Regions from separate parts of the Geomicrobium sp. JCM 19055 genome, predicted to be linked through region 2. Evidence: a T-box and tRNA genes for the amino acid it is inferred to sense, from the RefSeq annotation. Region 2 holds a T-box; the other holds one or more tRNA genes.
What was found. The T-box of region 2 lies ahead of tyrS (tyrosine--tRNA ligase). A T-box ahead of a tRNA ligase gene usually reads a tRNA of that ligase, here a tRNA-Tyr.
Positions count from the first base shown of each region.

Region 1: it has a tRNA-Tyr gene. The T-box ahead of tyrS (tyrosine--tRNA ligase) is inferred to sense a tRNA for this amino acid. The anticodon was not compared.

Region 1 is NZ_BAXL01000007.1:84,108-91,838, reverse strand. Features, by position in the region: gene JCM19055_RS07855 (YbbR-like domain-containing protein) at 1-849, opposite strand, end outside; gene JCM19055_RS07850 (hypothetical protein) at 905-1,228, opposite strand; gene cdaA (diadenylate cyclase CdaA) at 1,221-2,042, opposite strand; gene JCM19055_RS07840 (anti-sigma factor) at 2,380-3,009, opposite strand; partial or broken gene sigW (RNA polymerase sigma factor SigW) at 3,006-3,592, opposite strand; tRNA gene JCM19055_RS07830 (tRNA-Gly) at 3,793-3,866, opposite strand; tRNA gene JCM19055_RS07825 (tRNA-Gly) at 3,912-3,986, opposite strand; tRNA gene JCM19055_RS07820 (tRNA-Tyr) at 3,994-4,078, opposite strand; tRNA gene JCM19055_RS07815 (tRNA-Glu) at 4,166-4,240, opposite strand; gene JCM19055_RS28940 (3-hydroxyisobutyryl-CoA hydrolase) at 4,521-5,177, shown strand; gene JCM19055_RS28935 (enoyl-CoA hydratase/isomerase family protein) at 5,120-5,569, shown strand; gene JCM19055_RS07805 (CoA-acylating methylmalonate-semialdehyde dehydrogenase) at 5,622-7,070, opposite strand; gene JCM19055_RS07800 (NAD(P)-dependent oxidoreductase) at 7,067-7,731, opposite strand, start outside.
Region 2 is NZ_BAXL01000010.1:96,854-104,584, forward strand. Features, by position in the region: gene JCM19055_RS10300 (NAD(P)/FAD-dependent oxidoreductase) at 1-522, opposite strand, end outside; gene JCM19055_RS10305 (PRC-barrel domain-containing protein) at 707-1,150, opposite strand; gene JCM19055_RS10310 (PRC-barrel domain-containing protein) at 1,192-1,488, opposite strand; gene deoC (deoxyribose-phosphate aldolase) at 1,617-2,291, opposite strand; gene rpsD (30S ribosomal protein S4) at 2,587-3,189, shown strand; partial or broken gene JCM19055_RS10325 (aldo/keto reductase) at 3,449-4,376, shown strand; gene JCM19055_RS10330 (carboxymuconolactone decarboxylase family protein) at 4,663-5,220, opposite strand; gene tyrS (tyrosine--tRNA ligase) at 5,335-6,576, opposite strand; T-box leader at 6,627-6,830, opposite strand; partial or broken gene JCM19055_RS26360 (transglycosylase domain-containing protein) at 7,235-7,731, shown strand, end outside.

The DNA.
Region 1 (7,731 bases), on a different contig from region 2:
TTCTACGGGCACTTCTTCAACTTCCAAGCGGTATTCTAAATCATTCGGACCCTCAACTTGAATTGGAACGACTTGCTCCCCTGTTTCTAGTTCCTCTTCGCTAAAATCAATATAAAGTCGAATGTCTTCCTCGCTTAACTCAGAAAGTGCTTCTTCATCTCCGTGAACCGTGACACGATAGGCACGATCTCCATCTTGTTCTTCAGGGATCGATGCGTTGTATGTCTCAGGCAGATTGTCCATTTCGATCTCTAAATCTAGAGACGTCGATTCTTCGAATTCATCAAGAAGAATATCGAGCTCAATCACCTCTGGTCTTACGTAACTCACACCATCTGGAAGAGGGATTTCCACTTCCCGTGTTTCACTCTCTTCTATTGAACTTAAATCAAGCGTCCCAATATGAATCGAATCAATGTCGTTAATGTCATCATATCGACCGTAGATCGTTACTGCTTCGTCTGACAAAGTCATTTCAAGGACTTCAAGTCCATCTTCCAATTCTCCGGTCGTATCGTATTCTAATGGTACTTCTTTGGAAGGTAGTCGGATTGGGACTGTGATCTCTACCGCCTCTGGGTCAATGTGAGCATCCAGTTGCTCTCCATAAGGTCCGTAAGCAATAACCTCAACGACCTCTGTAAACGTTTCGTCTGCCCCTGCTACATCAACAAACGCTTGCAACGATGTAATGTTATCAAGCACCGAAGCACCTGCATGAACTTCTACTTCTCCTGGATTCACTTCGGGGTCACCAATTGTATGACCTTCTGCGATTTGTTCTTCATTCATTAATTCAACGTCAACAGGTAGGGTAACCGCTTGACGTTCTTCTAAGACGACTCTCACTGTGCTCGGCTCAACACTAACATTTAGTCCACTTGGAAAATTCGCTGTTTGAACATCAACGTATGAACCCTGTCCCGTGCTCAGATAAGTCTACATAGACTTCATACGAAGGGTTTGTGACTTGGAATAACGTCAGTGCACTCTGTGTGCCGGAGACACGAACATCAATGTCATCATCGATGCTTGCAATTGCATATTGTTCGTCATCGTAATAAATATCTAGCTCTGCTTCATCTAGTTGAATTTGTTCTGTACTCATAATCGGTGTTGCACCAGGACGATTCCCAAAGTCATCCATATTCACAAACAAAAACAACATCGTCGCGATGACTAATGAAATTAACTTTAAAAACCAATTGTTATTGAAGAGCCTATCCATCTTTACGCCCTCCCCAATTCCAAAACGACGTATTGGATGATTTGGATGCCTGTAGTAATTCTTTCTCAAGCATCTTGCGAATCGTTTCATCGTCTAAGTCTCGATGCAACTCACCATTCTTTGTTGCAGAGATGGCGCCTGTTTCTTCTGAAACGGTTACGGTTAATGCATCCGTTACTTCACTCACACCAATTGCAGCGCGATGCCTCGTACCGAGTTCTTTTGAAATAAATGGATTCTCCGAAAGCGGCAAATAACACGCCGCAGCAACGAGTTGATTGCTACGAAGAATGACTGCGCCATCATGTAAAGGCGCATTTGGCATAAAGATGTTCGTTAAAAGCTCTGATGAAATCTGAGCGTTTACGGCGACTCCGGTTTCAATGTAGTCGCTCATCCCCGTCTCTTTCTCAATTGAAATCAACGCACCGATTCTACGCTTTGCCATGTACTTTAATGAACTCATAATCGCATCAATCGTCTTCACTGAATCTTCTTCTTCAGTCGATTGTCCACGCCCGAATAGACGTCCGCGGCCTAATTGTTCTAGTCCTCTACGCATTTCAGGTTGGAAAATAATGATGATCGCTAGCACACCATATGTAATGACAAGATTCATAATAAACGACATCGTATGCAAGCCGAAGAAGTTACTCAAGAAGCCTGCTGCTAAGATGACGATAATTCCTTTTAATAACTGAACTGCCCTCGTTCCACGAACGATTGAAATCAATTTATAAACTACAAATGTAACGAGCAATATATCAATAATTCGGCGTAGCCACGTAAGTAATTCGAACTCCTCACCAAACATTCATTTGCCTCCCACTAGGATTTAAAAGCGAGAAACCTCGAGAGGTTAACACCATTACTAGTATAACATAGCTCTCGATTTAACTGGTAGCAACTCAGCGATCCTTAGAAATCATTCAGTATCTACACAGTATAACTCTTCTTCGTTTCTCTTAACCCTTATGCTTTGTGATCATCTACTTATTACTACGTGTTCTTTACCCACTTGTTACACCGGCTTCCTCAAAAACCCGCTTAAAAAAAACCGCAATCCCCTCTAAATCAAATGTAAAATTCTCAACAACATCCTTTTCCTTCATAAAAACAGTAAAAACCTTGCTAGTACTTCTAGCAAGGTCTCAATCTTCTTGATCTGGTGAGAGGTTAGAGAACAATTCTTTCGTTTCGTACCATAACCAAGACAGTACTTGATTCACTTCTTCAATGTTGCCTGCCACCTGACCAGCTGAAGCCATATATTGCTCACCGTTAATGACAGTTAAATCTCCTTGAACCTCACCTTGAACGTCCACATCTCCATTGCGAACGGTTAAATTCCCTTCAATTACTTCACCTTCAGGGATGATGACCGTATTGCTTTCTTGGTCAACTTCAAAATTACCGACCCCAGAAATCGCCATCTCTCCACCACTCATCCCTGTCCAGTTAAGCCAAGTCATTGACGACATAAATAGAAGAAACACTGCTGCAGCAACAAGGACGGATGGTTTTTTTGACCATTTCTTCCAAGCGAACGTTCGCTTCTTTTTCTTTTGAGGTAATGCACTCATAACATTTTCTGTGAAATCCTTTGGTGCTTGAATATGTGAAGCGCTTTGAACAAGCGCAATCGATTTCTTAACTTCATCATAATGCTCTTGGCATTCAGAGCAACCCTCTAGATGTCGATAGAGCTGTTCACGCTCAATTTGAGTCATCTCACCATCAAAATAACGGTGAATCGAATCGCTGTGTTTCAAACAGCTCATAACCTTCTACGCCCCTTTGTTACCATTTTTTTTAGCTTTTTACGTAGTGCTTCTCTACCTCGATGAACGTGCGTTTTCACCGTAGCAACTGGAAGATCAAGAATTTCGCTCATCTCTTGTAACGACAAATCCTCCATATATTTCAAAATAATTGCAGCTCGATACTTCGGTGGCAACGTATCAATTTCATTTTGGATGGAAGCTTGCCACTCGAGCGTTACAACTTGCTCATCTGGAAGTGCATCTGTTGCAGCAAGTTGGGCGTAACCATCAAGCCTTCTGCGCCATTCACTTCTGCGTCTAAAGAAAAGTCTGGCTTCTTCTTTCTAAGTCGGTCGATGCTTAAATTCGTCGCAATGCGGAATAGCCACGTGGAGAATTTCCGATTCACATCGTAGCGCTCAATATTCGTATACGCACGGATGAATGCTTCTTGCGAAACGTCTTGCGCTTCTTGTGCGTTCCCGACCATTCGATAAGCCACTTGATACACTTTATCTTTGTACGCATCAACAATTTGGGCAAAAGCTTCCGTCTCTCCTGCCTTAACTTCTCGTATACATTGATTTAGCCAATCATCCATGCAAACCCCGCCTTGTGTCCGTTCTCTATGATTACGCTTTTCCAATCGTTATGGTTTCAACAAATTTGAAAAAAAGCGCTAGAATTTTTTTCGTCCAATCGTTTTATTTTAGCATGAATTATTTTGCCCACTTTAATCTTAATAAAAATACAATAAAAAAAGAGCAAAACATGATGTTCTGCCCTTAGTAGTTATGTAATTGGAGCGGGTGATGGGAATCGAACCCACATCATCAGCTTGGAAGGCTGAGGTTTTACCACTAAACTACACCCGCATTTAAGATACTATGTATCCTATCATACTTAAAAATAAAAATCAATGGAGCGGGAGACGGGATTCGAACCCGCGACCCCCACCTTGGCAAGGTGGTGTTCTACCACTGAACTACTCCCGCATGAAAATGGTGGAGGGGGACGGATTCGAACCGCCGAACCCTGAGGGAGCGGATTTACAGTCCGCCGCGTTTAGCCACTTCGCTACCCCTCCATCTTAAAAATGGAATGATCTTCCAGTATTCACAAATGATAAAACCAGCAAATGGCTTTGCTGGGAAGTCATCGATATAAGTTAAATTGGTGACCCGTGCGGGATTCGAACCCGCGTTACCGCCGTGAAAGGGCGGTGTCTTAACCCCTTGACCAACGGGCCATTTCGTTGGTGTGTCTCTTGCTGACAAATAATATTATATGATCTTCTCAAAGAAAAAGCAATAGGTTTTTAAAAACTTTTTAAAGAAAATTTTTCAACCCCGGAAACCCCTATTAGTATAGGCTTTTAACGACGTTATAAGCAACTGTTTTGTTTTTGAAAACAGGTAAATCACTTGATTCTTTCGTATGATCCCCAATAATGAATGCAGGAATACGAGAAGCTTTTGTCGAAAATGCACCAATGTACATTTTCGAACACAAACTTGAGGAGGATTACTTTGACAACGACAACGACAGAAGTGACGTTTTCTACAACGACAACTGGCGTAGGGATCATTACGCTTAACCGACCTAAAGCATTAAACTCCATTACGAACAACATGGTTACTGCAATGCTACAACAACTAAAGCAATGGCAAAATGATAAAGCTATTTCTGTAATCGTTTTCAAGGGAAGCGGTGAAAAAGGGTTTTGTGCAGGAGGAGACATTAAAACGCTCGCCTCTGCAAAAGAAGGTGACGAACAATTTAATAATGCGAAGCAGTTTTTCGTCGATGAATATGAGCTTGATCTCCTACTTGCAAACTACTCAAAACCAATTGTATCGCTTTTAAACGGCGTTGTGATGGGCGGTGGCGTTGGGCTTACTCAAGGAACGAGCCACCGCATCGTTACGCATAATACAAAATGGGCGATGCCTGAAATGAACATTGCATTCTTTCCTGACGTCGGGGGCGTTCATTTCTTAAATCAAGCGCCTGGATATACAGGAATGTATTTGGCGTTGACCGCAAAAACCATTCGAGCTGCTGACATTCTTTACATCGGAGCGGCTGACTTCTACGTAGAAGACCTTCATGTGCTTGAACAAAAAAAATTGTCGATTACGACTGGACGAATGTTGAAGAAGCTGACCACAAACTGGACGAGCTAATTGGTTCACTTGCAGCAGAGCCACCTCATGGAGAACTAGCAGCATTGCAAAATGACATTGATGGCACGTTCCACTTATATTCTGTTGAAGATATTGTTGCCAAATTGCGTGGTCGTGGCGATGCATTCGGTGATGAGCATGCGAACATCCTTCTTTCCAAATCACCGGTTTCTTTAAAGGTTACTCATAAGTACATGCTCGACTATGCCCACCGCTCACTTGAAGACACGTTGAATATGGACGTTGTCGTCGCAATGAACTTCTTACGTAACAATGACTTCTATGAAGGTGTCGATGCTGTGTTAATAAAAAAGCATCAGTCACCGAATTATGACTACCCAACGCTTGAAGATGTAGACGATGAACTCGTTGATTCTTATTTTAAAGCGTAACGAAAGAAAAGAAGCGTGACCTGGACGATGATGTCAGGTCACGCTTCTTTTGTTAAAACCAACGTTCCGTGACGACTTTTTTCCTCGTATAAAATTGAACGCCATCTTTGCCATTCGTTCCTAAATCACCGAAAAACGATGCTTTGTTTCCTGCAAATGCAAAGAACGCCATCGGTGCTGGAACATTTACGTTCACGCCGACCATCCCTGCATCAATTCGATCGCGGAATGTCTGAGCAGACTTCCCACTCGACGTATAAATGACCGCACCATTTGCAAATGAGGAAGCATTCGTAACTTCAATCGCTTCATCAAGATCTTTTACGCGAACGATACTTAACACCGGTGCAAAAATCTCATCTTGCCATATCTTCATTTCTTGAGTCACATGATCAAATAACGTAGCACCGACAAAATAACCCGCCTCTACTTGATCCCCTTTTTCTCTCCCATCTACGAGTAGCTTGGCACCTGAACGAACACCGTCATCTATATAGCCAAGTACTCGTTCTTTATGGGATTCGCGAATGAGAGGACCAACAAAGTTCTGATCATCGTGACCATCACCAACCGTTAAGGCTTTCGTCCGTTTCGTTAACTCATCAATAAATTCATCTGCAATGTCCTCAGTGACAACAACAACAGAACAAGCCATACAACGTTCTCCACTACTTCCAAATGCAGAACCAATGACCCCTTCAATAGTTTTGTCTAACTGACAATCGGCAAGTACCGTCGCATGATTTTTTGCACCTGCAAGCGCCTGGACTCGTTTTCCATGCTTGGTGCCTGTTTCGTAAACAATTCGAGCTACCGGCTCTGAACCAACAAACGAAATCGCTTCGATATCAGGGTGAGTGAGAATTCGATTGACGACATCTTTTGCCCCGTGCACAAGATTTAATACCCCTTTTGGAAATCCAGCTTCGTAAAACAGTTCAACAAGCCGCTCGGCAAGAACCGGTGTTCTTTCAGATGTTTTCAGTACAAACGTATTGCCACACGCAATTGCGAGCGGAAACATCCACAACGGAACCATCATCGGGAAATTAAATGGCGTAATCCCAGCAACAACGCCAAGGGGATAGCGCCAGATTGAACCGTCAATCCCTCCAGCAATGCGCGGCAACGCGTCTCCCATCATTAAGTTCGGGGTCGAAGTCGCGAGTTCAACAACCTCAATCCCTCGTTGCACTTCACCGTGTGCGTCTTTTAACGTCTTACCATTTTCAAGCGTAATAATGTCTCCTAATTCTTGTTTGTTTTCATTTAACAAGTGCAAATACCGAAACATGAGTCTTGCTCGCTCAGGTACAGGTACGAGCGACCACGTTTTATACGCTTCTTTTGAAGCTTCAACCGCTAAATTTACATCTTCTGCTGTTGAGATTGGCACTTTCGCAATTTCCTCACCTGTTGCAGGATTCGGCACAGATTCAAGGTGTCCACCTACGGATTCTTGCCACTGATCATTAATATAATTGCGGATGGTTTTTGTCATGACGTTGACTCCTCTCGTTTTGCTTGAAATGTAATTTTTTGTTTGCCAACATGTTCATACAAACTCGCCATATCTTTTTCCCCATAGCCTGCGTCTTCGGCTTCCTCGTACACATCTAGAAGCACATTCGTCACCGGCAGGTCGAGCCCCACTTGTTCCATCGTTTCTTTTACAAAACCTAAGTCTTTTCGAAGGAGACTAAGCGTGAAGCCCGGGTTGTAATCCTTCGTTGCCATAAACGTTTTATAGTTGCGTTCATAAATTCGACTTTGACCGTAGCTCACATTCATCACATCAAATAATCCATCCAAGTTCATTCCTTGTTTCTTCGCAAGCGCAACAGCCTCGCTCACACCAGCCGTATAAAACCCGATGAGTAAATTGTTAATAAGCTTTGTCATCGTGCCACTACTGATTTTTTCGTCAATATGAAATACGTTTGCACCGAGCGTATCCATAATCGGTTTAGCATCCTGAAAGACTGAGGCTTTACCACCTGCCATAAACGTTAATGTCCGGTTTTCAGCACCGACAACCCCGCCACTTACGGGCGCTTGCAAAAAGCGCACATTGTAGTCGTTGGCTACCTTTTCTACATTTTCGTTGTTCTCTGGAGCAACCGTGCTCGTATCGATGAGAAGTACACCGGGCGCTGCGTGAC
Region 2 (7,731 bases):
AATCCCTGATGCATCGATAACAAGATCTCCGGTAACGTGTAATTCTTTTCTCGTTTGCCGATCTTCTACTCGAACTCCGGTAACGGCTTGATGATTGTTTGTTGTCGTTAATCCAATAACATTCACTTGTTCCATCCACGTCACGTTACGATGTTTTTTGACGCGTCGTCGCAAGATCGATTCTAATAAAGCACGACTCGCACCTGCATCTTCCATCTCAGCAGGAATTTCCATTGAACCGAAAGGATTATCAATATAGCCTGGAAAACTTGAAGAATGAAATGCGCCCTCGTCAATCATTTCTTGAATAAAGTCTGGAAAGTAACGATTCATCACTTCAATTCCTTTCGGAAGTAAACGATGAATATGAAACGACTGCGGGGTTCCAGGTCGATTCTTCGCCTCGTTTGGAAGCCTATCACGATCAAGAACAATCACTTTTTCATATACAGGGGCTAAGACGTTGGCGGCAAAAATCCCCGCAATACTACTCCCAATCACAATTGCCGTATTTTTCTTCATAATGTCCTCCTTCTATGCTAGAAACAAAAGACAGTATATGCGTAGCGGTTTCACCAATATTCTAGAGGAATAGAGCAATTATCGATATAGGTACATCCGGCAATCTAAGTAAGGAGATGCTCAAACCTCCCAACAAAAAGAACCGTCTGCCTGAAAGCGAGACGGTTCCTTACGAGCGATCACTCTATAACCCAGACATGCCTGACATGCCGTAGTATTTGTTTATTCCCTTCTTATGCTCATCTGTGAGTTGCTCATGAGTTGGGGCATCTTTCAGCTTCTCTAGGTCAATATCAACGTGTGCACGTTCTGTGGTTGGATCAAATTCTTTAAACTTCTGGACTGGAATGAGGTGGTGGGTTTTCTTCAGTGCCGAACCTGTGTTCACTTCAATAAATTCAACTTGCCACGTTCTACTATCGAACACAATATCATCAATTTTGCCGATCTTCTCCCCACGGGCATAGACCGAATAAGACGTTAAATCTTTAGAGCTTTGTAAATGATAATTCACGTCTTCCGTCGGTTCTTCTGAGATTTGAGCTTCTTCGCTCTCAATGACAGCCTCGACTGCAACCGGGGATAGGGGACCTACAGTCGGATAAGGGTGTGTGCCATTTTGCGCCATACCGCCTGGAGCCGTCCAATAATAAGGTAGCCCGTAATGACTTAAAATCCTCTCTTCATGCGTCCTTGAAATCGGTTCTTTTTCATCAGGCTTAGGCTGTCTTTAATTTCTTCTTTTGTCGCTGAAAGGTGGAGAAGCTGAGCGTCTATGTCCATTCGCTCCACACTGTCAGGACTTAGTATCACTTTGCCTCCGAAAAACCAAGGTCTTGTATCTGCAATGATATAACGTACTTTCCAATTTCCAACGCTGTCAAAATAAACATCATTTACCGTTCCAAATTCATCGTCAGTCGTTGATAAAGCAAACTTTGTAAACGCATCGACTCGGAAATTCAAGTTAAAAACCTCCTAGTATACTTACATAGTAGTCAATACCTCTTTTGGTTGTCCTTTAAACCAATGAACAAATCGACTCCTGATTGCACAAAAAAACTCCGCTAACGTTGTTAGCAGAGCCTGTGTAATTAATAAGTTGATTGTGATTGTCCACCTGAAACAATTGCAATTCCTGAGCTTGTTCCAATGCGGTCTGTTCCTGCATCGATGTATTCTTTCGCATCATTTGCGTTCTTCACTCCGCCTGACGCTTTTACTTTAGCATGACTGCCGACTGTTTCCTTCATTAAACGAACGTCAGAAAGAGTCGCTCCACCTGTATGGAACCCAGTAGATGTTTTCACAAAGTCTGCGCCAGCTGCTACGGCACGCTCACAAGCCACTACCTTTTCTTCATCCGTAAGTTGACTCGTTTCAATGATAACTTTTACGACTGCACGTTTGTTACTCGCCTTAACGACAGCTGCAATATCTGCTTCCACTTCATCAACGAGACCAGACTTCAACGCACCAACGTTAATGACCATATCAACATCAGATGCTCCGTGTTGGATCGCTTGCTCGGTTTCAAATGCTTTCACTTCTTTTGTTGTCGTGCCGTGCGGGAACCCGATTACTGTCGTCACGCCAACCTCAGTGCCTTCAAGCGCTTTCACTGCCGTCTTCACCCAGTACGGATGAACGCATACCGTTTTAAAGTGGTAATCTTTCGCTTCCTGACATAATGCTACGATGGCCTCTTTCGTTACTTCTGGCTTCAATAGCGTATGATCAATATAAGATGCTAGCTCATTAGCATTCATTCAGGTCACACCTTCCTTAACAGTTTCCTACCTACTATATCATGATTTCCATCGTAATCGAGAGGTTGACTTTTCATCCTGATCTTTATACAATGGTAGTTGTGTTAAAAGGCAGCCTAGGTGAACTTATACGTGCTCATTTTGTTCCTCAACCGTATTTCTATACATGAAGAGGTGCATCACTAACTCCTCGCTGTCGGAGCGAAGATGTGTGAAAGCAAAATGTCCGAATAAGAGATTGCCACTGTCCGTCTTTTTCACGCAAATTTATCGTGATGAAGGAGGAGCTATTACTATGGCTCGTTATACAGGTCCAGCTTGGAAAAAGTCACGCCGTCTTGGAATCTCTCTTAGCGGTACTGGCAAAGAATTAGAAAAGCGCCCATATGTTCCAGGTGAACATGGTCCAACTCAAAGAAAGAAACTTACTGAATACGGTGTTCAGCTTCAAGAGAAGCAAAAACTTCGTTTCATGTACGGTTTGAATGAGCGTCAATTTAAGCGCACATTCGATAAAGCAGGTAAAATCGACGGAGTACACGGTGAGAACTTCATGATCCTTCTTGAATCTCGTCTTGACAACCTCGTTTACCGCGCTGGTCTTGCTCGCACTCGTCGTGGAGCTCGCCAACTCGTTAACCACGGACACATCACTGTTGATGGTAAGCGTGTAGATATTCCTTCTTACACACTTAAGCCAGGACAAGTATTCGGTGTTCGCGAAAAGTCTCAAAACCTCACTTCAATCAGTGAAGCACGTGAATCAATTGCTTTCACACCAGAATACGTAAACGTAGACGGTGAAAAGCTTGAAACAACATTCACTCGCCTTCCTGAGCGCTCTGAGCTTTCTTCTGAAATCACAGAAGCGTTAATCGTTGAGTGGTACTCTCGTTAATCTTCCTAGATTACAGAGTTATGTTAAAAGCCCCCTTAGGATGTTGGTTGATCAACATCCTAAGGGGGCTTTTTTTATATTTATCTATTTCGTTATGCTAAACAGCAAATTGCTGAAAGCTCTAACACCTTAATCAATGTTTAAACTGTACTCATTCAGGTTATGAATGAAAGATATCTGTTTTTGAGGGAGGAACCTTAGCAATGAGCTTAACGCTAAAAGAAAAAAAATTGGATTTGGTACTGCACCACTTGGAAACATGTTTCGTGATATACCAGAGAAAGAGTGGATGGAAACGGTTCAATCCGTCTGGGATCACGGCATTCGTTATTTCGATACTGCCCCACTTTACGGTGCTGGGTTGTCTGAAATTCGCTTAGGTGAAGTGTTATCTAATTATAATCGTGATGACTATGTATTAAGCACAAAAGTCGGTCGTCTAATCTCTGACGAAAAAAACAGAAAATGGCAAAGGGTTATTTGAACACGGTCGTAAAAATAATGTGATTGATGACTACACAAAAGATGGAACGTTACGTTCCATTGAACAAAGTCTAGAGCGTTTAAAAACCGATCGCCTTGATATTGTTTACGTTCATGACATTTCACCAGATTTTCATGGTGATGAGTGGATTACGAAATTTGATGAAGCGAGAAACGGTGCATTCCGTGTACTCACTCAGCTCCGTGATGAAGGGGTCATTGGCTCCTGGGGACTTGGTGTAAACACAACGGTGCCAATTGAACTGGCAATGGAGCTTGAAGATGCTCATCCTGATTTAAGCTTATCCGCTACACAATATACATTAATGCAACACGAACGAGCGTTAGAAAGAATGATGCCGACTGCTCAAAAGAAAGGCATGGGAATTGTGATTGGTGGTCCATACAATTCTGGCGCCTTGCTAGGTGGAGAACACTTTGATTATGTAGAAGCAACACTAGAAATTAAAAAGCACGTCCAACAACTAAACGAGGTCGCACAGCGTTTTAACGTGAGCTTAAAAGCTGCAGCGCTTCAATTCTCAACCGCTCACCCAGCCGTTGAAGCCGTCATTCCAGGTTCAACTCGACCGGAACGAATAAAAGAAGATTTAGATGCAATGAAAGAAACGATTCCTACACAATTTTGGGACGAGCTCATTGAACGGAAGTTACTTTCACCAAATGCACCATTACCGAAGTAAGCGAACGTTTTAATTCAATGGATAGATTGAAGAAACGCACACGAAAAGTTTTCGTGTGCGTTTCTTTTTTTTGTATTCCCTATATACACGAAAGAAGGGCAACGCTTCCGTTACCCATCCTTCGTATGTGTGTTTGACTTGCCGTACTAATCAGTAACTCTAACACGTTTACGGATCGTACTCAAGGTTAATGCGAATTTTTATGAATCGTACGCATTTAAAGCGTTGACGCCGTGAGCGAGTGCAGAACCTGCTTTTAACGCAGTCGCAACCATCACTGCTTCTGCTACTTCTTCTTTTGATGCTCCTGCTTTTTTTTGACACCATCTGTGTGCAGTTCAATGCAATACGGACATCCCGTCGTGTGCGCGACCGCAATTGCAATTAATTCTTTTTCCTTCTTCGTGAGTGCACCTGGCTTTAACGCTTCTTGGTCAAACTCAATAAAGGTCTTGAACGCGCCAGGACTAAGCTCTTTTAGCTCTGGTAATCGTTTAAAGTAGGAAGATTCATAAAGCGAATCTTCAGTAAAGTCATCATACGCGTTTAACGCATTTACACTATGCGCAATCGCTGAGCCTGCTTTTAGTGCTGTTGCGACCATCACAGCTTCTGCCATCTCACCTTTTGTTGCTCCTTTTTGCTTCACTTGGTTTACATGCAGCTCAATACAATAAGGGCACCCCGTCGTATGGGCAACAGCAACAGCGATGAGTTCCTTTAACTTCCCATCTAATTGACCTTCTCGTAGCGCTTGTTGATCAAACGCCATAAATGCTTCAAAAGCAGCCGGAGCAAGTTCTTTAAATTCTCCTAAGCGACTAAAATATGATTTGTTATACATTCGTCTCACTCCTAAATAATAGCTTTGTCGATCTATTCTTACAATTTACCATAAAATACGCACCGGGGACAGTCCCCCGGTACGTTAAAGCGCTGGGGGACTGTCCCCCGTGTGTTATACGGTTAGTTTCGCGAATTTACGTTTTCCGACTTGAACGATCATCTCGTCTTCTACGGTTATTGTCGTTTGAATATCCTCTTGCTTCTCTTCATTAATCTTCACGCCACCGTTTTTGATCATTCGGCGCGCTTCACCTTTAGAAGGCATCATGTTCAATTCTACGAGAAGGTCAATCAGTGAAATTTCACGATCTTTCTCCCATTTCACGACCGGCAAATCTTCTGGGAGCGCGCGCTTTGTGAAGACCGTTTGGAAGTAACGTTGCGCTTCTTCTGCCGCTTCTTTGCCATGGTACATTTCAACAAAGTGTTTCCCGAGGTTTTGCTTTGCATCTCTTGGATGGACTGAACCGTCCGCTAATCCTTTTTCAAGAGCTTCGACTTCTTCTAATGGAATGTCAGTCGCAAGCTTGTAGTATTTAATCATTAATTCGTCTGGGATACTCATTGATTTACCAAAAATCTCGTTAGGCTCTTCGTCAATGCCAATGTAGTTGTTCAATGACTTCGACATCTTACGTACGCCGTCTAGCCCTTCAATTAATGGAAGCGTCAAGGCAACTTGCTTTTCTTTGCCGTATGCGTCTTGAAGTTGGCGCCCCATCATTAAGTTAAACGTCTGATCCGTACCGCCCACTTCAATATCTGTATCCATCGCAACTGAATCATACCCTTGCATTAATGGGTAGAAAAATTCATGAATTGAAATCGGTAAATTGTTTTTGTAACGGTTATTAAAATCTTCACGCTCGAGCATCCTTGCAACCGTTAAGTTCCCCGACAACTGAATTACATCTTCAAAGTTTAATTTACTTAACCACTCAGAATTGTAGTAGAGTGTCGCTTTGTCCATATCAATAATCTTACCGTATTGCTCCACGTACGTTTGTGCGTTTGCTGCAACTTGTTCGCTCGTGAGAACTTTTCTCGTTTCTGACTTTCCACTTGGATCTCCAATTCGTCCGGTAAAATCCCCGATTAACATTTGCACGTGATGACCGTATTCTTGGAACTGACGTAATTTGTGTAGCACAACCGTGTGACCGATGTGTACGTCAGGTGCTGAAGGATCCATACCTAATTTAATATTTAGTGGCTTACCTGTAACGACACTTTTAGCAATTTTATCTCGAAATGCCTCTTTTGGGACGATCTCAACGATGCCACGCATCAAATCTTCCACTTGACGGTCCACAAGCTCGGTTTGTTCTGGTGTTAAGCTCCATTGCTCTGACATGTAACTTCCTCCTAATTAAAATTAAACATAAAAAAAACGCCACCCCCAAAAAAAGGGACGAACGTGTCGCGGTACCACCCTTGTTGAGAATAGCATCTCTATTCTCCACTCGGCTCTTTAACGCAGAGTTCACGTTCACTTACGGGAAAGTTCGGGCAATGTAATTCATTTAACGTTTTGGATCGACTCACAGCAACCGTCGACTTTCTGTACCAATAAGCGCTAAACTACTTCGTTACCGTCATGACTTTTATGTTATAGCGATGCTTCATGTTATATCACGAGGAATTCATCATGTCAACTGTATGCTCTATCGCCTTTATGGAAAACTAACGGGAAATCGGTAACAGGAAAATGTCTAACATTATCGAATTTGTACTAGAGCTGTTGATTAGTATGTTAAAAAGTATGCTATAATATGCGTGATTTTGTATGGAGGTGAGTGATGAAGTCTCGTATTCAGCAATTGAATAACTGGCTTGATTCTTTACGCGATAAACGGTATATCCAACGTATTAATTTGACAAGTTTAGTTCTATGGAATTTATTTATTATCATAACCGTCACGTTACTACTCGGAACAACCTTTGTAGGAGCAGCTGGGGCTGGATATTTTGTTTCTCTCGTTGAAGGAGAACCTGAATATACAGAAGCACAAATGAAAGAAGAAGTGTACAACTATGAAGAAACGAGTGAAGTGTACTTTGCCAATGACGTTTACTTAGGTGAGCTTCCTTCTATATTAGAGCGCCGGGAAGTCGAACTTGAAAACGTTTCAGACTATGTACAAGCAGCACTTATTTCTACAGAAGATGAATACTTCTATGAACATAATGGAATTGTTCCGAAAGCAATCATGCGAGCGACATTCCAAGAGTTTGTAGACACTGGCATGCAAACTGGAGGAAGTACGCTCACACAACAAATTGTCAAAAATCAAATGCTATCCAGTGAAGTTTCTTTTGATCGTAAGGCAAGAGAATGATGATCGCCATGCGTCTTGAGAATTATCTTGATAAAGACGACATTTTAGAAGCGTACTTAAATATCGTTCCTTTCGGACGCAATGCAGGGGGGACTCAGATTGCTGGAATTCAAGCAGCTGCCAACGGCATTTTCGACGTTGAGGCTTCTGAATTGAATTTACCGCAATCT